Regions from separate parts of the Saccharothrix lopnurensis genome, predicted to be linked through region 1. Evidence: riboswitches for the same ligand, from Rfam matches in the RefSeq annotation. Region 1 holds a riboswitch; each other region holds the start of a gene.

Region 1 (9,334 bases):
AGCGCCGCCGCCGCGCCGGACGGGGCCAGGCCGGTGTCGAAGATGAACGTGCGCGCGGTGTCCACCAGGTGCTTGACCACCCGGCTCGGCCCGAGCACCGCCCCGCCCTGCGCGCCCAGCGACTTCGACAGCGTCAGCGTGGTCACCACGTCCGGCGCCTTGGCCAGGCCCGCCGCGTGCACCGCGCCGCGCCCGCCCTCGCCGAGCACGCCCAGGCCGTGCGCGTCGTCCACGACCAGGGCCGAGTCGTGCTCGCGGCAGGCCGCCAGCAGCTCGGCCAGCGGCGCGAGGTCGCCGTCCACGGAGAACACCGAGTCGGTCACCACCAGCGCCCGCCGCTTGCCGCGGGTGGCCAGCGCGTGGGCGACCTGCGGCACGTCGCAGTGCCCGGCGACCACCACGTCGGCCTTGGACAGCCGCGTGCCGTCGATCAGCGAGGCGTGGATGTGCTGGTCGGCGACGATCGCGGTGCCCGGTCCGGACAGCGCGGCCAGCGCGCCGAGGTTGGCCAGGTAGCCGGAGGAGAACACCAGGGCCGACTGGGCGCCGCAGAAGTTCGCCAGCTCGTACTCCAGCTCGGTGTGCAGCTCGGTGGACCCGGTGACCAGGCGGGACCCGGTGGACCCCGCGCCCCAGCGCAGCGCGGCCGCGGCCGCCGCCCCGGTGACCCGCTTGTCGCGGGCCAGGCCCAGGTAGTCGTTCGAGGCCAGGTCGAGGTCCGCGGATTCGGCGGGGCGGGGCCGGACGCGGCGCGCGAGGCCGGCCTTGGCGCGGGCCCCGGCGCGCGTGTCGATCCAGTCGAACACCGACTCACCTGTGCGCACACTCACGCCGGCAGTGTCGCACCCGGCGGCTACCGTGCCGGCGTGGACCTCTTCCAGCCCGGACCGGCCGACCTGCGGTCGCTGCGCGAGCGGGCGCCGGTGCACCGGGACGGGCGCACCGGGCTGTGGTTGGTCAGCCGGTACGACGACGTGCGCGCGGTGCTGGCCGACCCGCGCCGGTTCCGCCCGGACAACGCGCTGACCGCGGTGGTCCCGATCCCCGGCCCGGTGCTGCGGGAGCTGGCCCGCGCCGGGTTCTCGCTGCCGCCGACGCTGGCCAACAACGGGACCCCGACCCACGCCGCCCTGCGCCGGCTGGTCGCCCGCTTCCTCACGCCCGCGCGGGTGGCGGCGGCGGGGCCGCGGATCGCGGAGCTGACCGCGGCGCGGCTGGCCGGGCTGACCGGGGTGGTGGACCTGCACCCGGCGCTGGCCCGCGACCTGCCGGCGGTGGTGCTGCTGGAGGTGCTGGGCATCCGCGACGTGGACGTGGCCGCGCTGAAGGCGTGGAGCACCGCGTCGCTGGAGCTGTTCTGGGGCGACGTCTCGCCGGCGCGGCAGCGGGAGCTGGCCGGGCCGGCCGCCGCGTTCCACCGGTGGCTGACCGGGCGCATCGAGGTCGCCGACCCGCGCGGCGACGACCTGTTCGGCGCGCTGCGGGCCCGGGGCGTGCCGCTGCGGGAGGCGGCCGGGCTGTGCTACTTCCTGCTGATCGCGGGCCAGGAGACGACGACGCAGCTGCTGTGCGCGGCGTTCCACGCGGTGCTGCGGCACGGCGACCTGTGGTCGCGGCTGCCCGAACCCGGCCTGGCGGCCGCGTGCGTCGAGGAGGTGCTGCGCCGGGAACCACCGGTCACCACCTGGCGGCGGGTCGCGGCCGAGCCGGTCGTGCTGTCCGGCGTCGAGGTCCCGGCGGGCGCGCCGCTGCTGCTGATGCTCGCGGGCGCGGGCTCGGACCCCGGCGCGTTCGAGGACCCCGAGCGGTTCTGCCCCGGTCGCCCGAACGCCCGCGCGCACCTGGCGTTCGGCCACGGCAGGCACTTCTGCCTCGGCGCGGGCCTGGCCCGGCTGGAGGCGGAGGTGGTGCTGCGGGAGACCGCGCTGCGGTTCCCGCGCCTGCGGCTGGCCTCGGCGGACCCGCCGCCGGTGCTGGGCCTGCTGTCGTTCCGGGCGCCGCTGACCGTCGAGGTGGACCTGGGGGACCGGGACGGGCCCGCCGGCGAGGCGGCCGCCCGGCGGCTCGTGGCCCCGGGCGGGGTCGGCCGGCGGTAGCGCGTCGACAGCGCGTCGACGTCCCGGGACGCCTCCACCGGCCTGGTCCGCGGCGGTGCCGGGGGCGTGCGGCCGGTCCCGGTGTGATCGCGCTCGCGTCCCCGGGGCTTGGAGCCGCCGGCCGCAGGTGCGACGATGCCGGGGCTGTAGGGGTGCGCGAGGAAGCCGGTGCGAATCCGGCGCGGTCCCGCCACTGTGACCGGTTCACCCCGGGAGCCAGGAACTCGCCCCCCGACGTCATCGCTACCGGACCCGGGCGTGGACACCCGAGGAAGGACACCGCCGCATGGGCGCGCGTTTCCCCTTTTCCGCCGTCGTCGGACAGGACGACCTCCGCACGGCGCTGCTGCTCAACGCCGTGCACCCCGGTATCGGCGGGGTGCTCGTCCGAGGTGAGAAGGGCACCGCGAAGTCGACCGCGGTCCGCGCGCTGGCCGCGCTGCTGCCCGGCCTGGACGTGGTGCCGGGCTGCCGGTTCGGCTGCGACCCGGCGGTGGCGACCGACTGCCCGGACGGACCGCACGCGGCGGGGTCCGAGCGGCGGCCCGCGCGGCTGGTCGAACTGCCGGTCGGCGCGACCGAGGACCGGCTGATCGGCTCGCTGGACCTGGAGCGCGCCCTCACCGAGGGCGTGCGCGCCTACCAGCCGGGCCTGCTGGCCGCCGCCCACCGGGGCGTGCTGTACGTGGACGAGGTCAACCTGCTGCACGACCACCTCGTGGACCTGCTGCTCGACGCCGCCGCCATGGGCCGCGCGCACGTGGAGCGCGAGGGCGTGTCCGTGTCGCACGCCGCGTCGTTCCTGCTGGTGGGCACCATGAACCCGGAGGAGGGCGAGCTGCGCCCGCAGCTGCTGGACCGGTTCGGCCTGACGGTCACCGTCCGGGCCGCCCGGGACGTGCCCACGCGCACCGAGGTGGTCCGGCGGCGGCTGGCCTACGAGGCGGACCAGGACGGGTTCGCCGCGCGCTGGGCCGAGCAGGACGCCGCGCTGGCCGCGCGGATCGTCGGGGCCCGCGCCCGGCTGGCGGCGGTCGTGCTGCCGGACGCCGAGCTGCGCCGCATCTCCGCGATCTGCGCCGCGTTCGAGGTGGACGGGATGCGCGCGGACCTCGTGGTCGCCCGCACCGCGACCGCGCACGCCGCCTGGCGCGGCGCCGACGAGGTGGCGGAGGAGGACGTGGAGGCGGCCGTGCGGCTCGCCCTGCCGCACCGCAAGCGCCGCGACCCGTTCGACGAGCCGGGGCTGGAGGAGGAGCAGCTGGACGACGCACTCCGGCAGGGCGAGGAGGCCGCCCGGGAGCCGGACGGGCCCGACGGCGGCCCCCAGGACGGCCCTGACGGCGATCCCGACGACGAGGGACCCGACGACGGCGGCGGCGGCCCCGGCGGCGGTCCGGGGGACGACGTGCCCGACGGTGATGGTGCGGAGCTGCCGGGTCGCCCGCCCGAGCAGCCCGCCGGGAACGGCGGCGGCCCCTCCGCCGAGCGCACGCACACCCCCGCCCCCGCCTTCCGCGCCCGCCTGCTCCAGGTGCCCGGCGTCGGCGACGGCGCGCCCGGCAAGCGCTCCCGGGCCCGCGCCCGCACCGGCCGCGTGGTCCGACCCTCCACAGTGGACGGATCGGGTCTGCACCTGCTCGGCACGCTCGCCGCGGCCGCGCCCCACCAGGCCGCCCGGGGCCGCGGCGGTCCCGGCCTGGAGCTGCGCGGATCGGACCTGCGCCGGTCGGTGCGCGAGGGCCGGGAGGGCAACCTCGTGCTGTTCGTGGTCGACACCTCCGGGTCGATGGCCGCGCGGCAGCGGATGTCCGCGGTCAGCGGCGCGGTGGTCTCCCTGCTGCGCGACGCCTACCAGCGGCGCGACAAGGTCGGCGTGGTGACGTTCCGGGGCCGGGAGGCCACCGTCGCCCTGCCGCCGACCCACTCGGTGGACGCCGCGGCGGCCCGGCTGCGCGCCCTGCGCACCGGCGGCCGCACCCCGCTGGCCGACGGCCTGCTGCGCGCCCGGCGCGTGCTGGGGACCGAGCGCGTGCGCGACCCGCGCCGCCGCGCGCTGCTGGTGCTGCTGACCGACGGGCGCGCGACCGCCTCCGGCACGGGCGGCGACCCGCTGCGCGACGCCCTGCGCGCCGCGGGCCTGCTGGCCGCCGACCGGGTGGCCGCGGTGGTCGTGGACTGCGAGCACGGCCCGATCAGGCTCGGCCTGGCCGGGCGGGTGGCGGGCGCGCTGGACGCCGCGTGCCTGCGCCTCGAAGAGCTGTCCGCCGACCAGGTCGCCGGCGTGGTCCGCGCCGCCCGAGCCGCGTAGGAGCCGAAGATGCCCCAAGGCCAACCGTCCGCCGTGCCCGTCGACGGGCTCACCACCCGGCAGCGCCGCAACCGGCCCCTGGTCGTCCTGCACACCGGGGAGATGAAGGGCAAGTCCACCGCCGCCTTCGGCCTCGCCCTGCGCGGGTGGAACCAGGGCTGGTCCATCGGTGTCTTCCAGTTCGTCAAGTCCGCCAAGTGGAAGGTCGGCGAGGAGTCGGCCTTCCGCGCCCTGGGCCGCCTGCACGAGCAGACCGGCGAGGGCGGCCCCGTCGAGTGGCACAAGATGGGCGAGGGCTGGTCCTGGTCCCGCAAGCAGGGCACCGAGGACGACCACGCCGCCGCCGCGCGGGAGGGCTGGCAGGAGATCGCCCGCCGGATCCGGGACGGGCGGCACGGGCTGTACGTGCTCGACGAGTTCACCTACCCGGTGCACTGGGGCTGGGTGGACGTGGCCGAGGTGGTCGAGACCCTCCGCGACCGGCCCGGCCACCAGCACGTCGTCATCACCGGCAGGCACGCGCCCGCCGCGCTGGTCGAGGCCGCCGACCTGGTGGTGGAGATGACCAAGGTCAAGCACCCGATGGACGCGGGGCAGAAGGGCCAGAAGGGGATCGAGTGGTGAACCGGCTGGTGGTCGCCGCCCCCGCCTCCGGCAGCGGCAAGACCACCGTGGCCACCGGCCTGATGGCGGCGCTGCGCCGGGCGGGCGACCGGGTGGCCCCGTTCAAGGTCGGCCCCGACTACATCGACCCCGGCTACCACGCGGTGGCCACCGGCCGGCCGGGCCGCAACCTCGACCCGGTCATGGTCGGCGAGCACCGGGTGCCCGCCCTGTTCGCGCACGGCGCGCGCGGCTGCGACCTGGCCGTGGTCGAGGGCGTGATGGGCCTGTTCGACGGGCGGGTGGACACCGAGGGCCTGGGGTCCACCGCGCACGTCGCCAAGCTGCTGTCCGCGCCCGTGCTGTTCGTGGTCGACGCCCGGGGCCAGAGCCGCAGCCTGGCCGCCCTGCTGCACGGCTTCCGCGGCTACGACCCGACCGTGCGGCTGGGTGGCGTGGTGCTCAACCAGGTCGGCTCCCCGCGCCACGAGCAGGTGCTGCGCGGCGCCTGCGCCGAGGTCGGCCTGGAGGTGCTGGGCGCGCTGCCGCGCGACGACCGGTTCCGGCTGCCCTCCCGCCACCTCGGCCTGGTCACCGCCGCCGAGCACGGCCCGGCGGCGGTCGAGGCGGTGGAGGCCATCGCGGACTCCGTGGCCCGGCACGTCGACCTGGACGGGGTGCGCCGGCTCGCCGCCGAGGCCCCCGCGGTGACCGCGACCGCCTGGGACCCCCGGGAGGAGGCGGGCCCGGCTCACGCCCACGGCTCACCGGTGATCGCGGTCGCGGGCGGCGCGGCGTTCACCTTCGGCTACGCCGAGCACGTCGAGCTGCTGGCGGCGGCGGGGGCGGAGGTGGTCGTGCTCGACCCGCTGCGCGACGAGGCCCTGCCCGCGGGCACGGCGGGCCTGGTGCTGCCCGGCGGGTTCCCCGAGCAGCACGCGGCCGAGCTGAGCGCCAACGAGCGGCTGCGCGAGGACGTCACCCGGCTGGCCCGCGCCGGCGCGCCCGTGCACGCCGAGTGCGGCGGCCTGCTGTACCTGGCCAAGTCCCTCGACGGCGCGCCGATGTGCGGGGTGCTCGACGCGGACGGCGCGATGACGCCCCGGCTCACCCTGGGCTACCGCGACGCGGTCGCGCCGCACGACTCGGTGCTCGCCCGGCCGGGCGCCCGGATCACCGGCCACGAGTTCCACCGCACCGCGCTGAGCGTCCCGCACGGCGCGAAACCCGCCTGGCGGTGGCGCGGGCACGACCTGCGCCCGGTGGCCGAGGGGTTCGTGCTCGGCGGCGTGCACGCGTCGTACCTGCACACCCACCCGGCGTCCGCGCCGGGGGCCGTGGCGCGCTTCGTGCGGGCCTGCGCGGCCGGGGCGGCACCCGTTGAGGCCACTCGATAGTGGAACCCCCGAACGCGGTACGGTCCATGCCCACCAGCCGAACGCGTCATGGGGAGCAGTGGTGATGACTGGTCGGGTCTCCTTCGTGGGCGCCGGTCCCGGCGCCGCCGATCTGATCACCGTGCGCGGCGCCAGGCGGATAGCCGAGGCGGACGTGGTGCTCTGGGCGCCCGCCGTGGTCGAGGCCGAGTGCGTGCGCGAGCACGCCCGCCCCGACGCCGAGCTGGTCGACTTCTCCCGGGTGCCCGAGCCCGAGGTGGTGGAGCTGTACCGCCGCGCCGCGGCGGGCCGGCTCAGGGTGGTGCGCCTGCACGCGGGCGACCCGGCGCTGTGGGGCGGGCTCAACGAGCAGCGGGACGTCTGCCGGCGGCTCGGCCTCGACACCGAGGTGGTGCCCGGCGTGTCCCAGGTCTCCGCGGCGGCCGCGTCGGTCGGCCGCGAGCTGACCGCGTCGGACGTGGCGCAGTCGCTGGTGCTGGTCGGCCCCGAGACCGCCGAGCACGTCGAGGCGTTCGCCGCGCACGGCACCACGATGGCGATCTCCGCGTCCGGCGCGCGGGCCGGCCAGGTGGTCGAGCGGCTGCGCGCCGGCGGCTACCCCGACGACACGCCCGTCGTGGTCGCCTACAAGGTGTCCCTGCCGGACGAGACGGTCGTGCGGACCACGGTCGGCGGGCTGGAGGCGTGCGTCAAGGAGCACAAGCTCTACCGCACCACGCTGCTCCTGGTCGGCAAGGTGCTCGCGCCGCCCGCGCCCCGCGGCCGGTCCGCCGCGGTGGTGGTCGAGGGCGACGAGCCGGTGCGCCGGTCGCGGCCGTCGCGGTGGGCGCTGCGCGCCGGCCGGTCGGCGGGCGAGCGGTCGGGTGAGCGGACGGCCGAGCGGTCGACGGGTGACTCGCCGTCGGCGGCCGCGTGGTCGGCGGTGCACGACTGGCAGGAGACCGCGCGCAGCAAGCGCGCCGCGGCCAGGGTGCGGGACGAGCCGGTGCTGGACCTGGTGATCGGCACGGGTGAGCCGGAGGACCGGGAGGACCGGGAGGACCCGGCCGGCCCCGTCGACACCCGGGACCCCGCCGAGGACCCTACCGAGGACCCCACCGAGGACCCCGCCGTCCCGGCCGAGGACGTGGACACCGCCACCGTCGCCGGCGAGCCCAGGCCGAAGCCGGTGGTCGCCGCCGCCGCGAAGCCCAAGCCGACCACGGTCCGCGCCAGCACGACGCCGCGCACGCCGCGGACCAAGAAGAGCAAGCGCGCCCACTGACGTGGACGTCGTCGCGCTGCACCGGTTCGTGACCGGGGCGGGTCGGTCCTGGGCGGACGTGACCGCCGTCGACGCCGCCGCCGTCGGCGAGCGGCACGCGCTGAACGTGTGCCGGGCGCGCCCCGCCGTCGTGGTCTCCGGCGCCGACCCCGCCGCGCTCGGGCGCGGCCTGGCCGGGTGGCGGCCCACATCGGTGGTCGACCCGGCCGCCGGCGCCGCCACCGTGGACCCGGCGGACGCCGTGGTGCGCCGCTGGGAATCGCCGGGCGCGGTGCTCTGCCTGGCGGAGCAGGACTTCGCGCCCGCGCCCGGTGGCTGGGCGCTGCCCGACGACGAGTTCGCGCACCGCGCCGGCACGGTCGCCGCGGTCGAGGTGCGGGCCCTGGCGCTGGCCCGGCTCGCCCCGCGCCCCGGCGTGCTGGTCTGGGACGTCGGCGCGGGCCCCGGCGCGGTCGGCGTGGAGTGCGCCCGGCTGGGCGCGGCGGTCGTGGTGGTGGAGCGGGACCCGGTGCAGTGCGTGCGGATCATCGCCAACGCCTCCGCGCACGGCGTGGACGTGCGGGTGGTCGAGGCGGAGCTGGGCGAGGCGGGCGAGCTGCCGACCCCGGACGCGGTGTTCGTCGGCGGCGGTGGCCCGGAGGTGGTGCGCCGGGTCGCCCGGTCGGGCGCCCGGCGGGTCGTGGTGGCCACCCCGCGCCTGGACCGCGTGGTGCCCGCCCGGGACGCGCTGGCCGGGGCCGGCTACGAGGTCGAGGGCAGCCAGCTGTCCGCCGCCCGGCTGGTCGGCGGCTCGCTGCTGGCCACCAACCCGGTGACCGTGCTGTGGGGGAGGAAAGAACCGTGATCGGGATCTTCGCCGCGGGTGCGGCCGGCCGGCGCGCCGCGGTCGAGCTGGCCGGGTTCCTCGGCCCCGACGCGGTGGTGCCGGACGGTCCGGTCGGGCCCGCGCTGCGCCGCCTGTGGCCGCTGCTGGGCTCGGCGGTGTTCTTCCTCGGCACGGGCGCCGCCGTGCGGCTGGTCGCGCCGCTGGTGCGCGACGAGCGGTCCGACCCCGGCGTGGTGTGCGTGGACGGCGGGTTCGCCGTGGCGCTGCTGGGCGGCGCGGACGCGCTGGCCGAGCGGGTCGCGGACGTGCTGGGCCTCCAGGCGGTGGTGACCTCCGCGACCGCGGACTCCCCGCTGGACGAGCTGGTGGAGCTGCTCGACGCCACCGTGGAGGGCGACGTCGCCGGGTGCGGCGAGGCGATCCGGCGCGGTGAGCCGGTGCTGCTGGCCAACCCGCTGGGCTTCCCGCTGCCCGCGATGCCGGACAACGTCGCCGGGACCGGGACCGGCGACCACGGCCACGACCACGACCGGGCGTGGACCGTGCTGGTGGACGACCGGGTGCCCAAGGGCCCGCCGAGGGAGCGCGTGGTGCGGGTGGTGCCGCGCACCCTCGTCGTCGGCGTCGGGTCGAGCACCGGGGTGCCCGCGTCGGCCGTGTCGGCGGCGCTGGCGCGGCTCCAGGAGGAGGGCGGCCTGGACCTGCGGGCGATCCGGGCGTTCGCCACGCTCGACCGCAAGGTGGCCGAGCAGGGCATCGCGGACGCCCTGGAGGACTGGGGCTTCTGGCACGACTCGACCACCGCGCCGCTGCTGACCTACCCCGGCGCGGAGCTGG
Region 2 (9,334 bases), on a different contig from region 1:
GAAGCACTCCGTGCCGGCCACCGAGCTTCCCCGACGACCCGAGGCAGCTGTTGCCTGGCTGCGGCCGGTGCCGCCGGGATGGTAGCCGGTTCGGTCCGGGCGGTGTGCCGAGCGGTGTCGTTCTCGGCCTCGTCGCGGGTGCGCCAGGACCGTCGCTGGACCAGTTCGACCTTGAACGTGGAGAAGACGTTCTCCATCAGGGCGTCGAGCCGCCGATCGATTCCGCCGAGGGCGGGATTCCGTTGTCCGTCAACCGTTCGGCGAACCTCATAGCCGTGTGGGTGGACCGGGGTCCGGTCGCCATCACCCGGGTTCGGCACGTGGCCGAGTTGCCACAAAGTTGTTCTTGCTAGATAGTGGCAACAACCCACCACGGAGTTCCCGGAGAGCTGATGAGCCAGTACGTGCTGCCGGACCTGCCCTACGACTACGCGGCGCTGGAGCCCGCGATCACGGGCGAGATCCTGGAGCTGCACCACAGCAAGCACCACGCCGCCTACGTCAAGGGCGCCAACGACAGCCTCGAACGGTTGGCGGAGACGCGGGAGAAGGAGGACTTCTCGGGCATCGTCGGCCTGGAGAAGACCTTCGCGTTCAACCTGTCCGGGCACGTCCTGCACACGATGTTCTGGGACAACCTGAGCCCCGACGGCGGCGACCGCCCCGACGGCGAGCTGCGGGCGGCCATCGACGAGCACTTCGGCTCGTTCGACGCCTTCGCCAAGCAGCTCTCCGCCGCCACCACGCTGGTGCAGGGCTCGGGCTGGGGCGTGCTGGCCTGGGAGCCGTTGTCCGGGCGCTTGGTCGTGGAGCAGGTCTACGACCACCACGGCAACGTCGGCATGAACACCACCCCGGTGCTGGTGTTCGACGCCTGGGAGCACGCCTACTACCTCCAGTACCGCAACGTGCGCCCCGACTACGTGCAGAAGCTGTGGTCGCTGGTCAACTGGGCCGACGTGACCCGCCGCTTCGACGCCGCCCGCGCCGGCGGCTCCGGGCTGGTCGCGCCGTCGAAGTAGCCCTCCGAAGACCGGCAGTGGGTGCTCCGACAGACCACGCACTGCCACCGTGCCCCTGCCTCTCGCAAGAGGCGGGGGCACGGCTCTGGACGCGGTCGCGGCGCGCGGACGTGTGCGAGCGGCTGATCGCCGAGCACCCGGGGTCCGGTGAGACCGGCGCGTTCCTGGTGTGGGGCGATCCGGCGCTCTACGACAGCGTCATCGCCGTGGTGGACGACGTCCTCGCGCGCGGCACCACCGGGTTCGACGTGCGGGTCGTGCCGGGCATCAGCATCATCTCGGCCCTGGCCGCGCGCCACCGCACCACGGTCGACCAGGTCTCGGTCGCGGTGCGGATCACCACCGGCCGCCGGCCGGCGCGGGGCTGGCCGGAGTGCGTGGACGACGTCCTGGTGGTGCTCGACTCCCGCGACGCGTTCCCCGGGTTCGTCGACGAGCCCGGGGTGACCGTCCACTGGGGAGCCTGCGTCGGCACGCCCGACGAGATCCTGATCGCCGGACCGCTGCCCGAGGTTGCCGACCGGATCATCGAAGCGCGCGAACGGGCCCGTGCCGCCAAGGGGTGGATCATGGACAGCTACCTGCTGCGCCGCCCGGCGGGCCGGTCGACCGCGCCGAACACGTCGGCGTAGAACGGGGTGTCCGGCGGCTCGACCGGTGCGGGCCGGCCGTGGACCACCCCGGCGACCCCGTCGCCGCGCCGGGCGAGGACGAGCTGGTCGCCGCCGCTGCGCGGAGGCGGGTATCCGCCGCACCTACCGCCTGGCCCGGCGACGGGCGGTCGTCGCCTCCAGGACCGTCGAGGTGTGACCGCGCGGTGCGCGGAAGTCGTTCCCGCGCACCGCGTTCGCCATTCCGAAGCGCCGGATGGCCGATTGACCCGCGAGCCGGGGGTGACAGGCTGGGCGGGTCAACCGAATACGCGCGGTGCGGGGGAAGTCCGGTGTGAATCCGGCGCTGACCCGCAACGGTGTGCCACCCCTCCAAAGGGTTGGCGAGCCCGATTACCCGCTCCGCGCGGCGCACCAACTCCTGTCGTGGCTCGCGGGAAAGGGTTCATCGTCCATGAGACGTCGTGTTCTTGCTGTGCTCGCACTGCTGTGCGGCCTGTCGCTGCTCGTCCCGTCCACCGCCTCCGCCGTACCGGCGACGCACAACCGGGCGGACGCCGCCGCCGGGTGGCTGGCCCGCCAGATGGTCGACGGCGAGCGCTTCGAGGTCGACTTCGGCGGCGTGCTCCACCCCGACGCGGGCCTGACGATCGACGGGGTGTTCGCGTTCGCCGCGGCCCGCACCGCCGATGACCACGCAGATCGCGCGATCGCCTGGTTGTCCCAACCCACCGTCACCAGCGGGTACGTCGGTGATGGCGGGGAGGCGTACGTGGGCGCGCACGCCAAGCTGCTGCTCGCCGCCCAGGTCGCGGGGGCGAACCCGGCCTCGTTCGGCGGGGTGGACCTGCACGCCGGGCTGCTGGCGCTGCTCACCCCGTCCGGCCGGTTCTCCGACAACTCGGCGTTCGGCGACTACAGCAACGCCTTCAGCCAGTCCCTGGCCCTGCTGGCGCTGGACCGCACCTCCGCCGGCGCGCCCGTCCCGGCGGTGGACTTCCTGGTCGGCACCCAGTGCCCGGACGGCGGCTTCCCGCTGGACCCGGCGGCCACGCCGTGCGTGAGCGATGTGGACTCCACCGCGATGGCCACCCAGGCGCTCCGGGCCGTGGGCCGGCCGGGCAAGGCGCAGCAGGGCCTGTCCTGGCTGGTGGGCGTGCAGCACACCAACGGCGGCTTCGGCGTGGGCACCAACCCGCCCAACGCCAACAGCACCGGCCTGGCCCGCCAGGCGCTCAAGGCCGGCGGCCGCGACGCCGCCGCCCGCAAGGCCAAGCAGTTCCTCAAGTCCCTCCAGGTCGACTGCGCCGGCCCGGTCGAGCAGCGCGGCGCCGTCGCCTGGCAGGCCACGGGCTTCGACCCGGCCACCGCGACCCGCGCCACCGCCCAGGCGGTCCTCGGGCTGGCCGACGTCGGGCTGGCCGACCTGCACAGCGGCGGCAAATCCGGCGCTCCCGTCCTCGCCTGCGCCTGACGTCACCGGTAGCCGCCACCCGACCGGGTGGCGGCTACCCCGCCGTGAGCGTCACCCGGCGGGCCTCGGCAGGACTCACGGGCTCACCCACCGCGACGTCGTGGAGCACGTGGGCCAGTACTTCCGCGCCGCGCACGACGCGTGGGCCGGGGCGGTTGAAGTAGGCGGGACCGTCGAGCACCCACACCTCGCCGGTGCGCACAGCGGGCAGCTCCGACCACCCGGGCCGGCCGGTCAGCACGTCCAGTTCGGACAGCGTCCGCTCCGGGGACAGGCCGCACGGCATGAGCAGCACCACGTCGGGGCGCGCGTCGAGCACGGCGGACCACTCGACCGGGGAGGTGTGCTCGCCCGCCCCGGCGAGCAGCGGGTCACCACCCGCACGGGTGACCTGCTCGGGCACCCAGTGCCCGGCGGGCCACACCGGGTCCAGCCACTCGACCGCCGCCACGCGCGGCCTCGCCCGCCCGGCCACCGCCGCCGCGACCGCGGCCAAGCGGGCCTCCAGCGCGGTGACGCGCTCCTCGGTGTCGTCGACGCCGAGCAACCCGCCGACGCGGCGCACGCAGTCCAGCACGCCCGCCGTCGTGCGGGGCTCCAGGCTCACCACGCGCGGGCCGACGTCCATGACGCGCACGGCGTCGGTGACCCGCTGGTAGGACACCGCGCACACCTCGCACAGGTCCTGGGTGAGCACCACGTCCGGGGCGAGTTCGGCGAGCAGGTCGGAGTCCAGCGAGTACAGCGACGACCCCCGGTGGCCCCCGACCGCGGCGGAGATCTCCCGGCTGCTCAACCGATCGGGGTCCAGCCCGGTCGCGGTGACCACGGGCACCGACGCGACCTCGGCGGGCCAGTCGCACTCGTGGGTGCGCCCCACCAGGTCCCCCACGCGTCCCAGTTCCGCGACGATGTCCGTGGCGGCGGGCAGCAACGACACGATTCGCATCGGCCCAGGGTAGTCAGCGGCCAGGCGCTCCGAGGTCGCCGAAGGTGGGCAGCAGCCCGTGGGAGCCCTTGCGGGAGGCCCGGCGCAGCGTGGCCAGCACCGCCGGGCCCAGCACGAGGATCGCGATCGTGTTGGTGATCGCGCGGCCGGTGTCCCACCCGGCGGTGGAGGTGAGCAGGGTGAAGACCGCGAACCGGTGCAGGTTCTCCAGCACGGGCGCGCCGGGCACGTAGGAGATGTGGCCGTCGTGGTAGTCGACCTCGGCGCCGGTGATGAACGGCCAGAACCACAGGTTCATCAGGAACCCGAAGACGTAGGCCACCACGATGCCGTAGGCGACGAGCACGGCGATCTCCGCCTTGCCGGTGACGCGGCGGGGCAGCAGGCCCGCTCCCGCGCCGATCCAGGCGGAGCAGAGCATCTGGAACGGCAGCCACGGCCCGACCCCGGCGGTGAGCAGCGCCGAGGCGAACAGCGAGGTGCAGCCGAGCACGAAGCCGAACCCCGCGCCGAAGACCCGTCCGGCGAGCACGAGCAGGAAGAACACCGTTTCGATGCCCGCCACGCCCGCGCCCAGCGGGCGCAGGGCGGCGTTGACCGCGGACAGCACGCCGAGCAGGGCGAGGGCCTTGGCGTCCATGCCGCCCTCGGACAGCTCGGCGAGCACGATGACGATGATCACGGGCAGGATGGCCAGGAAGATGAACGGCGCGTCGGGCCCGTGCTGCGTGGACTGCGGCTCGACGCGGACGAGCAGGGGCCAGAGGAACATCATCAGCCCGGCGAGCGAGGCCAGCGCGAGCACGGTGGCGGAGCGGGGGCCGATGCGCACGACGCGGCCGGCGTCGGCCCAGTCGCGGATCACCGCGCCACCCCCGCCAGCGCGGCGCGCACCTCGTCGACGGTGAGCCAGTCCGGCCCGAGCACCTTGGCGACCTGGGGCGCGAAGGCGGGGGAGCCGCCCAGCACCTCGGCGGTGGGTCCGTCGGAGACGACCTCGCCCTCGGCCATGACCACCACCCGGTCGGCGATCCGGGCGACGAACTCCACGTCGTGGGTGGCCACGACCACCGCGCGACCCTCGGCGGTCAACGCGCCGATCACCCGGGCGAGGGCGTCCTTGGCGGTGTAGTCCAGGCCGCGGGTGGGTTCGTCGAGCAGCACCACGCGCGGGGCGGCCGAGAGCTGCACGGCCAGCACCAGCGCCAACCGCTGCCCCTCGGACAGGTCGCGCGGGTGTCGGTCGGGGTCGATGTCGGGGGCCAGCCGGTCGAGCAGGGTCCGGGAGGTGCCGGGTGGGGCGCCGGATTCGAGGTCGGCGGCGGCGCACTCGTCGGCGACGGTCTCCAGGTAGAGCAGGTCGCTCGCGGTCTGCGGCACCAGGCCGACGAGCTTGCGGGCCTGGGCGCTGGTCTGCGCCCCGGGATCGGCGCCGCCGACGCGCACGGTGCCGCCCTGGCGCGGCCCCGAGCCCTGCAACGCCCACAGCAGCGAGGACTTGCCCGAGCCGTTGCGGCCCATGAGCGCCAGCACCACGCCCGCGTGCAGGTCCAGCGACACCCCGCGCACCGCGACGGTCGGCCCGTAGCGCACGACCACGCCGGAGCCGGTGAGCAGCGTGCCGCCGGTCGGGGCGGGTCGCGGCGAGGACGGGGTGAGGTCGGCGCGCAGGGTGGTGGCGCGGCGGCGGGCGTCGCGCACCGACAGCGGCAGCGGGTCCCACCCGACCAGCCGGCCCAGTTCCACGATCGGGGGCGCGATGGGGGTGTCGCGCAGGATCTCGGCGGGTGTGCCGTCGACCACCCCGCCGTCCCCGGACACGTAGACCACGCGGTCGGCGAAGGGCACGACGCGTTCCATGCGGTGCTCGGCCATCAGCACGGTGGTGCCCAGGTCCTGCACGAGCCGGGCCAGGGTGGCGAGGACGTCCTCGGCGGCGGTGGGGTCGAGCGCGGAGGTCGGTTCGTCCAGCACCAGCACCTTCGGGTGGGTGGTGAGCACCGAGCCGATGGCGACGCGCTGCTGCTGGCCGCCGGACAGGTTGCGCAGGGCGCGGCGGCGCAGGTCGGCGATGCCCAGCAGGTCCAGGGTCTCCTCCACGCGGCGGCGCATCACCTGCGGGGACACGCCCAGCTGTTCCATGCCGTAGGCCAGTTCCTCCTCGACGGTGTCGGTGACGAACCCCGCCAACGGGTCCTGGCCGACGACGCCGACGAGGTGGGCGAACTCGCGTGGCGGTCGGGAGCGGGTCATGACGCCGTCCACCGTCACCACCCCGTCCAGGTGGCCGCCGGTGAAGTGCGGCACCAGGCCGTTGACGGTGCCCAGCAGCGTGGACTTGCCCGAGCCGGTGCGGCCGGCGACCAGCACCAGTTCGCCCTCCCCGATGGTCAGGTCCACGCCGGCCAGCACGGGGTCCGGTCGGCCGTGGTACCAGAAGGCGACCTGCCTCCACTCGATCACGCGGTCACCTCCTGGTCGGTTGCCTCGGGGTGCAGCGGTGCGGGCGGCGGGGACAGGAACGCGGGCAGCACGCCCAGGAGCACGCCGATCAGCGGCGGCCACGACAGCAGCGGCCACGACAGGGTGGTCAGCGACGGGTTGAGGTTCGTGGGGTCCACGCTGGACGACGCGAACAGCACGACGGCCACCCCGACGCCGCTCGCCGCCACGACCAGTTCGGGCGCGTGCCACCGGTCGGGGCGGTAGCGGGTGCGCCGCACCCGCCTGCCCGCCAGGTGGAACCCGACCAGGCCCACCGCGGTGCCGACGACGAGCACCGGGGCGGCCAGGAAGCGCGGGGTGGTGCCGTCGAGGGTGGCGTAGACGCCCACGCACACCCCGATCAGCCCGAGGATCATCAGCGTGCCGGTGGCGACCCGCTGCCGGGCGTCGACCAGGGCGGCGCGGCCGTAGCCGCGGGAGTCCATCGAGGACGCCAGCCGCAGCGAGCGGTCCAGCGCGTCCTCCAGCACCGGGATGACGATGACGTGCAGGGCCTTGAACCTCTTGCGGCTGGTGCCGCCGCGCAGTTTCCGCGCCCGGCGCACGCGCAGCACGCTCTCGGCGAGCTGGGGGAACACCGACAGGGCGACCACGACGGCGGTGCCCATCTCGTAGAGGGCGGGTGGCATGGCCTTGAGCAGCCGCTTGGGGTTGGCCAGGGCGTTGGCCGCGCCCAGGCAGATCACCATGGTCGCCAGGCGCAGGCCGTCGTAGAGGCCGCCGAGCACGGATTCGGCGGAGACGTCGCCGAACAGGCGGATGCCCGCCGCCCACGCGGGCAGCGGGATCTCCGGCAGCCGCAGGATGATCGTGGATCCTTCCGCGCCGCCGAAGACGATGCGGAAGAACACGCGGATGCCCACGACGACCGCGCCGAGGTAGAGGTAGAGGCGGAACGCCAGCGCCCACGGGGCCTCGCCGCGGCGGGCGACCACGACGTGGCAGGCCACCGCGATGATCGCGAGCAGCAGCCAGGGGTTGGTGGTGCGCGCCGCCGCCACCGCCGGCCCGAGCGCCCACACCCACCATGCTGCGGGGTGCAGGTCGCGCGGCAGGAAGTACGTGGTGAGCACCTAGGCGTCCCGCGCCCGCCGACGCCGCCGCGCCACCAGCGGGGTCGTGGCCGCCAGGAGCACGATCACGCCCGCTGCCGCCCACGGCGCGAGGTCACTGGCCCCGGACTGCTGTGCGACGACCTCGGTGACGTCGGGCGCGTCCTGGCCGCCGTCGAAGGCGACGTTGCGCTTCGGGTCGGGCGCGGGGGACTTCGGCGACGCGCTCGCGCGTGGCCTGGGCGGTGGCAGCGCGGCCGTGCCGGACTGGACCTCGCCCGGCTCGTCCGGAGCGGTCGTGGGCTGCTGCTGTGGGCGCTGCTGTCCGGCCGGGTCCGGCCGGACGTCGTCCTGCTTCTCGTCGAGGTCGTTGGACGAGGGTTTCCCCTCATCAGGGGCGACGCACGCCTGCCCCTCGGTGCCGGGGCGCACCGCCGCGACGCGCGGGGTGGGGTTGCTCTCGGAGGTGGCGTTGAGCGAGAACGACCAGCCCTCGAAGCCGCCGGGGACGAAGTCGCGGTTCTTCACGCCCCACTGGCTGTACTCCCACGCGCAGTTGTTGCCCGCGTGCCAGTAGGACCAGTACCCGGCCGCCGGCGGGGTGTCGATGCACGCCTCCCGGTACCCGTCGTTGCCCTGGACCGGGATCGTCTCGACCGCGGAGGGCCGGTTCTCGACGCGGCAGATGAACGCCTCGCCCCACCGCTGCACCCCGGCGACCTGGAAACCCGCGCCCTTGAGCGCGTCCAGGCCGGTGCCGCGAGCGCCTTGCGGGTTGCAGCGCACCAGCGTGGTGCCACCCAACTGCTGGAAGTCGACCACCACGGTCACGCCGGTGCCGGACGGGCAGAACCCGGGTTGCCCCTTGCTGTGGTCGACGGCGTGCGCGTGCGGCGCGGTGGCCACCACCAGGAAGGCAGCGGCCACCGCGCCGAACAGGCGTCGGGTCATTGGACCGTCAGGGTCGTGGTCGAGTACACCGTGCCACCGGCGCCGGTGGCCTTGATCGTGTAGGTGTAGGTGCCCTTGGCGGTGGGGGTGATGCTCTGCGTGCCGCCGGTCACGGCCAGCTCGCCGGACCAGGAGCCGCCGCCGGTGGTGGGGGAGACGGAGTGCGCGGTGACCGAGGTGGCGTTGGTCGAGGTCCACGTCAGCGAGGTGCTCTGGCCGAGGGTGATCCTGCGGTCGATGTCGTTGACCGACAGGCCCACCGCGGGGTTGGTCGGCCCCACTGCCGGGTTGGTGGGCGTGACGCCGGGCGCGGGGTTGGTGGACGCGGTCTTGTTCAGCGAGAACGACCAGCCTTCGAAACCGCCGGGGGTGACGTCGCGGTTGAGCGCGCCGTAGCTGCTGTAGGTCCAGGTGCTGCCCGCGCCGTCGGCGTGCCAGTACGACCAGTACGCCTCGGCGGGCGGCGTGACGACGCACGCCTCCTTGTAGGTGGGGTTGGAGGCGCGCGGGATCGACTCGGTGGAGGAGGGGCGGTTGTCCAGGCGGCACACGAAGCCCAGGCCCCACCGCGCCACGCCCGCGACCGCGATGCCCGCGTCCTGCAACGCCTTGATGCCGGTGCGTGCGGTGCCGGGGCTGGGGTTGGGCGAGCAGCGGGTGGTGGTCGGGGCGGCGACGCCGCCGTTGCCGTCCAGTTCCCGGAAGTCGATGACGACGGTGACGCCGCTCAGGGCGTCCGCGCCGGTGCAGACGCCGTTGTAGCCGGCCGC
Region 3 (4,782 bases), on a different contig from region 1:
CAGGAGTTCCCCGTCTGTGCACCAAAGGCCCCTTCACCTGCGCAAGCTCGGAAACGGGCACTTACAGGCTTGGGTGCGCTTTTTGATTCGGTTCACTCCGGTTCCGGATATCGGTGGTGAGAGGTGCCGGGAGGACCTGATGACGAGTCCGTCCGCGAAGCCCACACCACCGGCGACCTCCGACCGCACCAGGGCCCCAAGCCCAACAGCGGTCACCCAGGTGGTCGACCCACACCGAACCTGGGGCGATCAGGTGAGCACACGCGGCCAAGTGGGTGCCGACCCACTCCCCGCGCTAATGCACTCCCGTACGGCAACGACGGAACCGGTGCTCGACGTTCCGCCCCGACCAAGGGAGTTCATCGGTGACCACCTCATCACCCACCCACCACCGGCGCAGGCTGCTGCCGGCCATCACCGCGGCACTGACGGCCGTGCCGTTGTCGGTTGCCCTCGCCGCCGTCCACCCCGTCACCGCGACGGCGGAGCCCGGTGTGCCGCAGGCGCCGGTGGTGGTGTTCGCGGAGGACTTCGAGAACGGTCAGGGCACCACGCCCGCCCTGCTCACCGCCTACACCGGCTTACCCCCGGTCAACCAGACCTACGACGCCGACCCCGCCTGGCTGACCGCCTGCAACGGCTGGCTCGCCTCGCTCCAGCAGTCCACCACGCCACCACCCGGCAGCGGTTGCGGCAGCGGCGACTGGCAGGCGGTCCGGACCATGGCCGGAGCCCTGGGGCAGTGGGCGGGCGGCGACCCGGGCGCCAACCACGCCGTCACCGCCTACACCGCGGGCAACCCGGGCGCGGGCAAGGTGCAGTTGGCCACGGAGCAGCCCATCCCGCTGGCGGCGCCCGACCGGTTCCTGACCTTCTCGGTGGACGCGGCCGAGCGGAACTGCTTCGCCAACCACGCGCTGTTCGAGTTCTACCTGGTCGACGGGGCCACCGCGATCCCCACCTTCACCACCCCGATCGAGCCCTGCGCCAACCCCTCGACCGTCATCGGCGGCACCGCCGTGGGCACCTACACCAGCGACCGGCCCGTGCTGTTCGGCGGCTCGTCGGTGGGGGTGCGGCTGGTCAACGCCCAGGCCAGCGGCACCGGCAACGACGCCGCGTTCGACAACGTCCGCGTCCTCGACGTCACCCCGCAGCTGGACGTCGCCTACGGCCCCTCCCCGGTCGAGGTCGGGCAGACGTCCACCCTGGTCCTCACCGTCACCAACACCGCCGAGCTGGCGGTCAAGGACGGGTGGGCGTTCACCGCCGACCTGCCGACGGGCCTGACCGCCACCGCCCAGCCCACCACCGACTGCGCCGACGCCACCACCTCCACCGCGGCCGGCGCGGTCACCGCCACCGGCGGCCTGGCCACCGGTCAGGTCTCGTGCACGATCTCCGTTCCGGTCACCGCCGCCCGCGCCGGCACCTACACCACCTGCGCCGCCGACGTCACCGCCCGGGTCGGCCTCAACGCGCCGGGGTGCGCCTCGGTGCGCTTCACCCCGCCGGTGCTGGTGTTCGACGCCCACGCCCACGGCGGCAGGCTGACCGCACCGCTGGTCGGCGTCGGCCCCCTCGCGCCGTCCGACCTGAGCTGCACCACCCAGCCCGGCCTCGACGTGGACCAGCTGCTCGGCGCGGGCCTGCCGGGGATCGGCTCGCTGGGCGTCGTCGACACCGAGGCGCGCGGCGTGGTCGACGGCGACGGCGAGCGCACCGCCACCGCGCACGCCCGCACCGCCGGCGTCTCCCTGCTGGGCGGCCTGGTCACCGCCGACGAGATCCGCGCCAGGGCCGCCGCCGACGAGGACGCCACCGGCGCGGTCACCACCGCGGGCGGCGTCGAGCTGGTCAACCTGCGCGTCAACGGCGTGCCCGTGGTCAACCCCGCGGTCGACCTGACCATCACCATCCCGCTCGTCGCCACGGTCGTGGTCAACGAGCAGCGGTCCCTGGCGGGTGGCGCCGGCATCGCCGTCAACGCCCTGCGCGTCCGCCTGCTCACCGGCACCGAACTCGTGATCAGCCACGCGAGGGTCACCCTGACCCGTCCCGGCGCCCCCTGCCCGACCAGCTGATGCCGCCGGGTGGGGCGGCGGACACCACCGCCCCACCCCGGTGTCGTCGTTCAGGTCGTGCGCGGTGGGGTGCGCGCGTTCGGCGGTGTCACCACCCTGTCCCGGAGCGAGGCCGGTGGTGGCGCGACACCGGGGCCGCCGCCGCTGATCCAGTCGATCACCTCGCGCAGTGCCCTGTCGTCGAGGACCCGCCCCAGCCACAGGGGTTTGGCGCCGGCGGCGCGGGCGGCGGGCGAGGGGTGGACGACCAGCAGGTTGGAGTGCGCGCAGGCGTCGAGGCAGTCGGACAGGCGGACCTCGGCGGTGCCGTCGAGCGCTTCGCGCAGCACGCGCACCTGCCCGTCGTGGTCGACCTGCGGGTGCTTGCGGGTGGTGCCGCAGCAGCACCCCCGGCAGACGGTGACGCGCGGGCGGTCCTCAGGCACGGTCCACCGCCCGCGCGATGGGCAGTGGTGGTTTTGACGACGTCAGGCGCATGGTGGAGCCGCCCTCTCTCGGGGAGATCCGCCCCGGTGGGTGAGGAGGCGACGGCGTGAGTCTCCTGACTCCCGGATCGACGCTCGTCCCGGCCTTCCCACCCCGGGTGGGGCGGTGGCCGCGGCGGGATCTGCTCCCCGGTCACAGTGGCGGGACCGTGCCGGAATGTCACCGGCTTCCTCGTCCGCCGTCGCCTGTGGTCGTCCGGATTGTGGCAACGAACCACCCGCGGTCCGCGCCGAGGTGACCGGTCTCACCAGAGTCGTCCGGGCCCGACGCGTCCGGGCCGCGGTCGGCGCGCACCCCGGCGGTGGTGGCGGGGCGGACCACCCGCCACCACCGCCGGGGGCGGGTCAGATCAGGTAGGTGGAGATGTCGCCGCAGGTGAGGGGGCCTGGTTCGGGGACGGGGGTGATGGCGGTGTGGCAGACCTGGACGGTGACGCGGTCGATGGGCACCGGGGTCGGGGTCGGGACGAGCGGGACGGTGAGCACGAACTCGAACTTGGACGCGCCGGTGGTGCTCTGGCGTTCGGTGTCGACCACGGTGCGGCCGTGGTAGGCGGTGAACACGGCCACCGCGACGGTGCGGGTGGGCGGGGCGCAGGGGGTGGTGTCGCGCAGCGCCACCTCGCCGGTGACCTTGACCGCGGTGACCGGCGAGGGCGACGGGTCCGGCTGCGCGTTGCGCCAGGCCAGTTGGCCCGCGGTGTGGCTGCTCAGGCAGCGGTCGGTGTGCTCGGCCTTGAACGCCACCGACGCCGCGGCGGGGTCGGCGCCCGCGCCGCCGGTGAGGGTGAGGGTGGTCGCGGCGACCGCGAACGACGCGGCGACAGCCCGGCCGAGCCGGGGTAACAGGGGTGACTTCATTCGAGCGGACTCCTTTGTCCTCGCTTCGACTCTTCACCGGTACGCGCCCGCCGGCGGTCCCGGAGGAGGAGGTGCGTCGTGCGGTCGACGCGGACCGGCGGGCTTCGCGGCGTCGCCCCCTGCCGCGGCCGGCCACCACCGCCGGTGCGGTGCGGTTCGGCCTCGACGGGGACGAGCGCGCCGGGACTGCGCGACCCATCTCCGCCTCCTGCGGAACGCGGTGGGCTGAGGAAATGGTTACCGGTGGTGCTCGACCGTGGCAATCCGGCAGCGGAATGCAATTGCGGAGTTCGCCGGGCCCGTGTCGTGGCGAGGCGGGATCGGCGACGCGCCCGAAGGCGGCAACCGCCGCCCGGGGACACGATCGGGTGGATCAGCGCCGGCGCGGGGGAGGGGCCGGGTCGCGCACCACGCGACCCGGCCGGTGGCTCAGTCCCAGTCGAGCGTGGAACCCGAGGCGTACTCGGTGACGCGGGTCTCGAAGAAGTTCTTCTCCTTCTTCAGGTCGATGGCCTCCGACATCCACGGGAACGGGTTGTCGGTGGGGCCGAAGACGGGCGCGAGACCGAGTTGGGCGCAGCGGCGGTTGGTGATGAAGCGCATGTACTGCTCGCACTGGTCGGCGTTGAGCCCGAGCAGGCCGTTCGGCATGGTGTCGCGGCTGTAGGCGATCTCCAGCTCGCACGCCTCGCCGAGCATGGTGCGGATCTCGGCCTGGAACGCCTCGGTCCACAGCCCCGGGTTCTCGATCTTGATCTGGTTGATCGCGTCGATGCCGAAGTTCAGGTGGATGGACTCGTCGCGCAGGATGTACTGGTACTGCTCGGCGACGCCGACCATCTTGTTGCGCCGCCCGAAGGACAGGATCTGCGCGAAGCCGGTGTAGAACCACATGCCCTCGAACACGACGTAGAACGCGATGAGGTCGCGCAGGAACGCCCGGTCGGTCTCGGGCGTGCCGGTGCGGAACGCGGGGTCCTCCAGGTGCCGGGTGTACCGGAGCGCCCAGGCGGCCTTGTCGGTGATGGAGGGCACCTCGCGGTACATGTTGAACAGCTCGCCCTCGTCCAGGCCGAGGGATTCGCAGACGTACTGGAAGGTGTGGGTGTGCACGGCCTCCTCGAACGCCTGGCGCAGCAGGTACTGGCGGCACTCGGGGTTGGTGAGGTTCCGGTAGACGGCGAGCACGACGTTGTTGGCCACCAGGGACTCGGAGGTGGCGAAGAAGCCGAGGTTGCGCTTGATGGTGTGGCGCTCGTCGTCGGTGAGGCCGGTGGGGGAGCGCCACAGGGCGATGTCGGCCTGCATGGACACCTCGGTGGGCATCCAGTGGTTGGCGCAGCCGGCGAGGT
Region 4 (5,891 bases), on a different contig from region 1:
CTGGTCGAGCCACTTCTGGCGGCGCGACCCGGCCTCGACCAGCCACTCGGAGGAGACCTCGAACGCGGTGGCGTACAGGGCCTTCAGCTCGTCGGGCACCCGGTCGACCGGGGCCAGTGAGCCGTCGAAGTACTTCAGGTCCGCCACCATGGCCTCGTCCCACAGGCCGAGCGCCTTGAGGTCGGCGACCAGGTGCCGGTTGAGGACGGTGAAGTCGCCGGACATGTTCGACTTCACGTACAGGTTGCGGAACAGCGGCTCGATCGACTGGCCGACGCCGCAGATGGTGGAGATCGTGGCGGTGGGGGCGATGGCCGTGGTGTTGGAGTTGCGCATCCCGCCGCGCACCTTCTCCCTCAATGCGTCCCAGTCCAGCGTGGTGGAGGTGTCCACGTCCAGGTCGCCGTCGCGGGCCTCGGCCAGCAGGGCGACGGAGTCGATGGGCAGGATTCCCCGGCTCCACAGCGAACCCTCGAACGACTCGTAGCTGCCGCGCTCGCGCGCCAGGTCGGCCGAGGCGGACAGGGCGTGGTAGCTGATCGCCTCCGTGCTGCGGTCGGCGAACTCCACCGCTCCCGGCGAGCCCGGGACCAGGCGCTGGACGAACAGGGCATCGGTGAACCCCATCAGGCCCAGGCCGATCGGGCGGTGCCGCAGGTTGGACCGGCGGGCCTCGGGGATCGTGTAGAAGTTGATGTCGATCACGTTGTCCAACATGCGCACGGCCGTGGTGACGGTGCGCTCCAACCGGGCCGCGTCCACACCGGCGGCGGTGACGTGGTTGGCCAGGTTCACCGAACCCAGGTTGCACACCGCGACCTCGTCGGCCGAGGTGTTCAGGGTGATCTCGGTGCACAGGTTCGACGAGTGCACCACGCCGACGTGCTGCTGCGGCGAGCGCAGGTTGCACGGGTCCTTGAAGGTGATCCACGGGTGGCCGGTCTCGAACAGCACGGTCAGCATCCGCCGCCACAGGTCCACCGCGCGCACCCGCTTGACCACCCGCATCTCGCCCCGGTCGGCGGCCTCCTCGTAGGCGCGGTAGCGCCGCGCGAACGCGCGACCGTAGAGGTCGTGCAGGTCCGGCACCTCGTCGGGGGAGAACAACGTCCAGTCGGCGTCGGCCTCGACGCGGCGCAGGAACTCGTCGGGCACCCAGTTCGCGGTGTTCATGTCGTGCGTGCGGCGGCGGTCGTCGCCGGTGTTCTTGCGCAGGTCGAGGAACTCCTCGACGTCGACGTGCCAGGTCTCCAGGTAGGCGCAGGCCGCGCCCTTGCGCTTGCCGCCCTGGTTGACCGCCACCGCCGTGTCGTTGGCGATCTTCAGGAACGGCACCACGCCCTGGGACTCGCCGTTGGTGCCCCTGATGTGGGCGCCCATGCCGCGCACCGGGGTCCAGTCGTTGCCCAGGCCGCCGGAGAACTTCGCCAGCAGCGCGTTGTTCCGGTAACCCCGGAAGATGCCGTCCAGGTCGTCGTCCACGGTGGTGAGGAAGCACGACGAGAGCTGCGGCCGGGTGGTGCCGGAGTTGAACAGCGTCGGCGTCGAGGCCATGAAGTCGAAGCTCGACAGCAGCTCGTAGAACTCGATCGCGCGGGCTTCCCGGTCGTCCTCGCGCAGGGCCAGGCCCATCGCCACCCGCATGAAGAACGCCTGCGGCAGCTCGTAACGGGTGCCGTGGTCGTGCAGCAGGTAGCGGTCGTAGAGCGTCTGCATCCCGGGGAAGTCGAACTTCGCGTCGCGCTCGGGCCGGATCGCGGCGGCCAGGCGCTCGACGTCGAAGTTCGCCAGCTCGGGGTCGAGGCGGTCCAGCTCGACGCCCAGCCGCACGTACGCCGGGAAGTGGTCCACGTAGGACGTCCGCCCGCCGGCGCCCTCCACCGGGCGGCCGGCGACGCGGGTCAGCGCCTCGCGCCGCAACCGGTCCAGCAGCAGCCGCGCGGCGACGTAGGAGTAGTTCGGCTCGGTCTCCACCAGCGTCCGCGCGGCCATCACCAGCGCCACGGACAGCTCGTCGACCGTGATGCCGTCGTACAGGGTGCGCCGCACCTCGGCCAGCACGGCCTCCGGCGAGGTGTCCGCCAGGTCCGCGCACGCCTCGCCGACCACGACCCCGACGCGGTCCCAGTCCAGCGGGACGAGTTCCCCGTCCGGGCCCTTGACGCGGAACTCCGGCGCTGAGGGCACGACTTCGCGCGCCTTGGCCCGCTTCTCGCGGTAGAGCACGTAGGCGCGGGCCACCTTGTGGTGGCCGCCGCGCATCAGGACCAGTTCGACCTGGTCCTGGATCTGTTCAACGTGCAGCGCGGTGTCGGGACGGGCGTGCTTGAGCAGCGCGGCCCCCACCTGCGCGGTCAGATCTTCCACCAGGGGGTGCAGCCGGGACGACGACGCGGCGGCGTCACCCTCCGCGGCCAGGAACGCCCTGGTCATCGCCACCGCGATCCTGGTGGCGTCGAACGCCGAGGCACCGCCGTCGCGGCGGATCACCCGCACCTGCGCGGTGGTGCTCGTGGTTGTGGTCGGCACAGCCCTCTCCTCGCGAGCCTCGAACGGCCCGGAGCACGCGGGAGGTGCCGCAGACGCGCGCACGACGGCGCGCCGATCCGCGTCGGCCCGCCCACGAGGCCCCGGACACGCGCACGCCGGCCGGCGCGCGCACCGACGGCAGGTCTTCGGACTCGCGGGCACCCGACCCCGAAAGGACCGGACCTACTGGCCGTCGCTTCCCACGCGAGACGCGCAGTGCTTCGTTGACGGCGGTCGTTCCCACTCACCGCTGCGGGGCAGTCCCGGATTCGCACCGGGTTCCCTCTTGCCTCCTCCGCCCTTCGGGAAGGGCGTCGGAACCATCGACGGCGGGAACACTACATGTTGTAGATCGTCCCGCAACCCGACCCCACATGAGCGAGGGTCGCGAAGATCACTCCGCAGGTCGTGCGTGCCGCCGTGCTCGCCCGGGGTGCGGGGGGCCGGTGTCGCGGAGTGCGGTCGGCGGCGGTCGTGCGGATGGCGTCCCTGGTTACCGCTGGTGCACCGGTCCGGTGAACGGCTCCCGGGACTGCTCCGGACGTCGTCCGGCCAACCGGTCAGCCGGCGGCGTTCATCAGGTCCACCGCGCTGTGCTGGCGCGCCGCGTCGCTGCGCTGGAACGGCCCGGCCCACGGCTGGTCGTAGGAGTCGCTGCTGGACCGGTCGCGCGCGTGGGCCGTGTCCGCCTGCCGGGTGAGGTAGGCGGTGTACGGGCGGTCCGGCAGCGCCCGGTTCAGCTGACCGAGTCCGCGCACGAAGGCGCCCTTGAAGGACGGGACGTCACCGCCGCCGCCGTTGTCGAACACGATCCCACCCGGGTTGAGCGCGGAACTGGTGGTCGAGGCGTTGGCCAACGCCCGCGCCCGCGTGAGGTACGCCTGGTCGCCGGTGGCGCGGTGCAGTTCGGTCAGCGCGGCCAGCGGCACGCCCTGGTTGTAGCTCCACGGCGTCTGGCCGTTGTTGCGGCACGTCGAGGTGACGAGGCCGTCGTTGACCAGGTTCGAGCTGGTGATCATCCCGGTGCCCTCGAACCACTGCCAGCCGTTCCGGGCGCGCTGCACGTAGGTGGTGTCACCGGGCAACCGGTTGTGCAGGGCGGCGTTGAGCTGGACGTACAGCGAGTTGGCGATGGCGTTCTTGTAGGTCCGGCTGGAGGTCCACCAGATGCCGCCGCCGCAGGTCTGGTCCCAGTAGCGGTGGATGTGGTCGGCGCCGGTGCGGGCGGTGTCGAGGTAGCGGCGGTCGCCGGTGAGGTCGTAGGCGGCGATCCACGTCAGCCCCCACCACGCGACGTCGTCGTTGTACTCGTTGATGAAGTTGCCGTCCCAGGCGGTGCGGTTGAGGTCGAAGGTGCGGGCGATGGCGTAGCGGTAGGAACCCATGCCGCTCACCCGCGCGTTGTCGATGATCGCGTTGAGCGCGTTGGCGGAGTTCCACCAGCCCGTGGTGTCGAACAGGCCGGTGTCCGGGTTGTACCGCTGCATCAGGGCGGTGGCCGCGGCGGTGCGGCGGTCCCAGGCGTTCCACGTGGTGCGGTACCAGCTCGTGCAGGCGATGGTCGACGACCCGGCGGGCTGGCCGCAGGCGCGCAGCAGCCCGACGCGCAGCCCGGCCCAGTCGTCCACGTTGTGCATGAGCGTGCGCCAGCCGCCGTAACCCGCCGGGGTCGTGGTCGAGCCGACCTTCGGCTGCCACGTTCCCCCGGCGTCGTAGGAGCGGTCCAGCCAGACCGAGTCGCCTTGACCGCCGCCGCTGATCACCGCCCAGCCCATGGTCTCGGTGCTGTCGAAGTGCAGCGCGACCCGGCGGGTTCCGGCGGGCGCGGACTGGGCGACCCGTTCCCCGGCCGAGAGCGCGGGATCGCGCCCGTCGCAGTGGGTGTTGCAGACCGGGGCGAGGGCGGCGGGCGGCGCGGCCGTCGTCGACGGTCGGGTCCGGGACCGGTGCGCGCCGGGCGGCAGCGCGGGGTCCCGGTCGTCGCAGTAGCTGTCGCAGACCGTGACCACCGGCGGCGGCACGGCGGCCGGTTCCGGTGGGGCGGTGGTCGGTGCGGCGGGGACGACCACGAGCGACAGCAGCAGGGACGCCTGGACAACGGTGCTCAGCATGGGACCTCCCAAGCAGGGGATGGGCGGCCGGGACAAGCGTGAGAACGCTCTCACACCGAGGCTAGGATCGTCCGCGACGAAGCGTCAACACGGCCGACCGGACAGATTTGTGTCAGGTCCCGACTGGATCGTTGGCCGGGCGGCGACCCGATCGGTAGGCGAACCACCGGATGTGGGGTCGTCGTCCGCTGGGACGCCACCGGGACAGCGGACGTGGTGGAGTTGGCGGTGGCACCAGCGCCGGACCTGTGGTCCACATGATCAACCCGATACCTGGGATCGGGTCCGCACCCACGATGCCGGTCGTGAAGGCCGTGTTGTCGTCTGCGGGGTGGTTTCACCCGAACGAGGGCGGGGCGGTCGGTTCTTCACCGCGTGCCCTGTCCAGACCCATGGCCCACCGATGTGCCGGCCGCAGGCGTCCACCGGTGGCCGTCAGGTCCAGGCGCCACTGCCTGCCGTGGCGCCCGTCCGCGATCGCGTCCCCGCCTTGCTCGACCGCCACCCGCACCAGCATCATGACCCCCGATCCAGCCCGGCGACCGATCACTGGATCACGTGACATCCCTCAGCCCTCGACCACGCGGGCGCTCGACCCGTGCGGCACCGTCAACCCCGGCAAGGTGGTCACCTCCCTGGCCGGGCCGGCGTCAGCGCCCGCGCCGGCCGCCGAACCAGGCGAGCCCGAAGGCGGCGGCGTCCTCGGCCAGCGCGCCCGGCAGGTCGGAGCCGAACCCGTCGCCCAGGCGCGCCCGCAGGCGGTTGCCGAGCACGGACCACGCCGCCGCGGCCACCGCCGCCGCGACCGCGGCGGGCACGACCGACCGGCCCTCGCGGCGCGCCAGCCCGGCCCCGGCCGTGGCGCCCAGCACCAGCCGGGGCAGCAGGCCGGGCAGGCCGAGGCGCGACGGGGTGGACGGGTGCTTGTCGGCCAGCAGCTCGCCCACCGCCGCCAGGCCCGTCACGACCGAACCGGCCCGGCCGCCGAGCGACCGGGCGATGCCGGTGTCGGCGCGTGACGAGGTCAGCGCGATCGAGGTGAGTCCGGCGGTGCTGCGGGCGCCGCTCGCGGCGCCGAGGGCGGCGGCCCTGAGCAGGGCGCCGCGCTGTTGCGTTGTCGTGGCCACGGGTTTTCGGTACCCGACCGCCGCCGGGCCAAACGTGGGCGGTGTGCGTCACCGGTGCCGTGACCTCGGACAACCCGATCACCGAGCCGTGGTTCCGCGCCGCCCGCCGGACCGCCCGGGTGAT

What was found. A riboswitch is a leader RNA that binds a small molecule or an ion and turns the genes downstream of it on or off. The one in region 1 is predicted to bind cobalamin.
Region 2: another riboswitch for cobalamin. It lies ahead of ACFP3R_RS19755 (prenyltransferase/squalene oxidase repeat-containing protein); the one in region 1 lies ahead of ACFP3R_RS26900 (putative cobaltochelatase).
Region 3: another riboswitch for cobalamin. It lies ahead of ACFP3R_RS20865 (hypothetical protein); the one in region 1 lies ahead of ACFP3R_RS26900 (putative cobaltochelatase).
Region 4: another riboswitch for cobalamin. It lies ahead of ACFP3R_RS20850 (ribonucleoside-diphosphate reductase subunit alpha); the one in region 1 lies ahead of ACFP3R_RS26900 (putative cobaltochelatase).

Annotation. Positions count from the first base shown of each region.
Region 1 covers NZ_JBHSQO010000035.1:23,209-32,542, reverse strand. Annotated here, with positions in the region: gene ACFP3R_RS26910 (8-amino-7-oxononanoate synthase) at 1-830, opposite strand, end outside; gene ACFP3R_RS26905 (cytochrome P450) at 867-2,096, shown strand; cobalamin riboswitch at 2,205-2,342, shown strand; gene ACFP3R_RS26900 (putative cobaltochelatase) at 2,383-4,407, shown strand; gene cobO (cob(I)yrinic acid a,c-diamide adenosyltransferase) at 4,417-5,031, shown strand; gene ACFP3R_RS26890 (cobyrinate a,c-diamide synthase) at 5,025-6,407, shown strand; gene ACFP3R_RS26885 (SAM-dependent methyltransferase) at 6,472-7,671, shown strand; gene ACFP3R_RS26880 (bifunctional cobalt-precorrin-7 (C(5))-methyltransferase/cobalt-precorrin-6B (C(15))-methyltransferase) at 7,673-8,515, shown strand; gene ACFP3R_RS26875 (cobalamin biosynthesis protein) at 8,512-9,334, shown strand, end outside.
Region 2 covers NZ_JBHSQO010000019.1:31,715-41,048, forward strand. Annotated here, with positions in the region: gene ACFP3R_RS19745 (superoxide dismutase) at 393-1,022, shown strand; gene ACFP3R_RS19750 (SAM-dependent methyltransferase) at 1,133-1,654, shown strand; cobalamin riboswitch at 1,915-2,051, shown strand; gene ACFP3R_RS19755 (prenyltransferase/squalene oxidase repeat-containing protein) at 2,109-3,107, shown strand; gene ACFP3R_RS19760 (ABC transporter substrate-binding protein) at 3,142-4,056, opposite strand; gene ACFP3R_RS19765 (ECF transporter S component family protein) at 4,070-4,921, opposite strand; gene ACFP3R_RS19770 (ABC transporter ATP-binding protein) at 4,918-6,519, opposite strand; gene ACFP3R_RS19775 (energy-coupling factor transporter transmembrane component T) at 6,516-7,634, opposite strand; gene ACFP3R_RS19780 (ABC transporter substrate-binding protein) at 7,635-8,564, opposite strand; gene ACFP3R_RS19785 (hypothetical protein) at 8,561-9,334, opposite strand, start outside.
Region 3 covers NZ_JBHSQO010000020.1:132,092-136,873, reverse strand. Annotated here, with positions in the region: gene ACFP3R_RS20870 (choice-of-anchor P family protein) at 366-2,084, shown strand; gene ACFP3R_RS20865 (hypothetical protein) at 2,135-2,509, opposite strand; cobalamin riboswitch at 2,620-2,742, opposite strand; gene ACFP3R_RS20860 (hypothetical protein) at 2,915-3,430, opposite strand; gene ACFP3R_RS20855 (ribonucleotide-diphosphate reductase subunit beta) at 3,860-4,782, opposite strand, start outside.
Region 4 covers NZ_JBHSQO010000020.1:125,826-131,716, reverse strand. Annotated here, with positions in the region: gene ACFP3R_RS20850 (ribonucleoside-diphosphate reductase subunit alpha) at 1-2,529, opposite strand, end outside; cobalamin riboswitch at 2,650-2,869, opposite strand; gene ACFP3R_RS20845 (glycoside hydrolase family 76 protein) at 3,090-4,640, opposite strand; partial or broken gene ACFP3R_RS20840 (IS5/IS1182 family transposase) at 5,077-5,154, opposite strand; gene ACFP3R_RS20835 (hypothetical protein) at 5,291-5,767, opposite strand.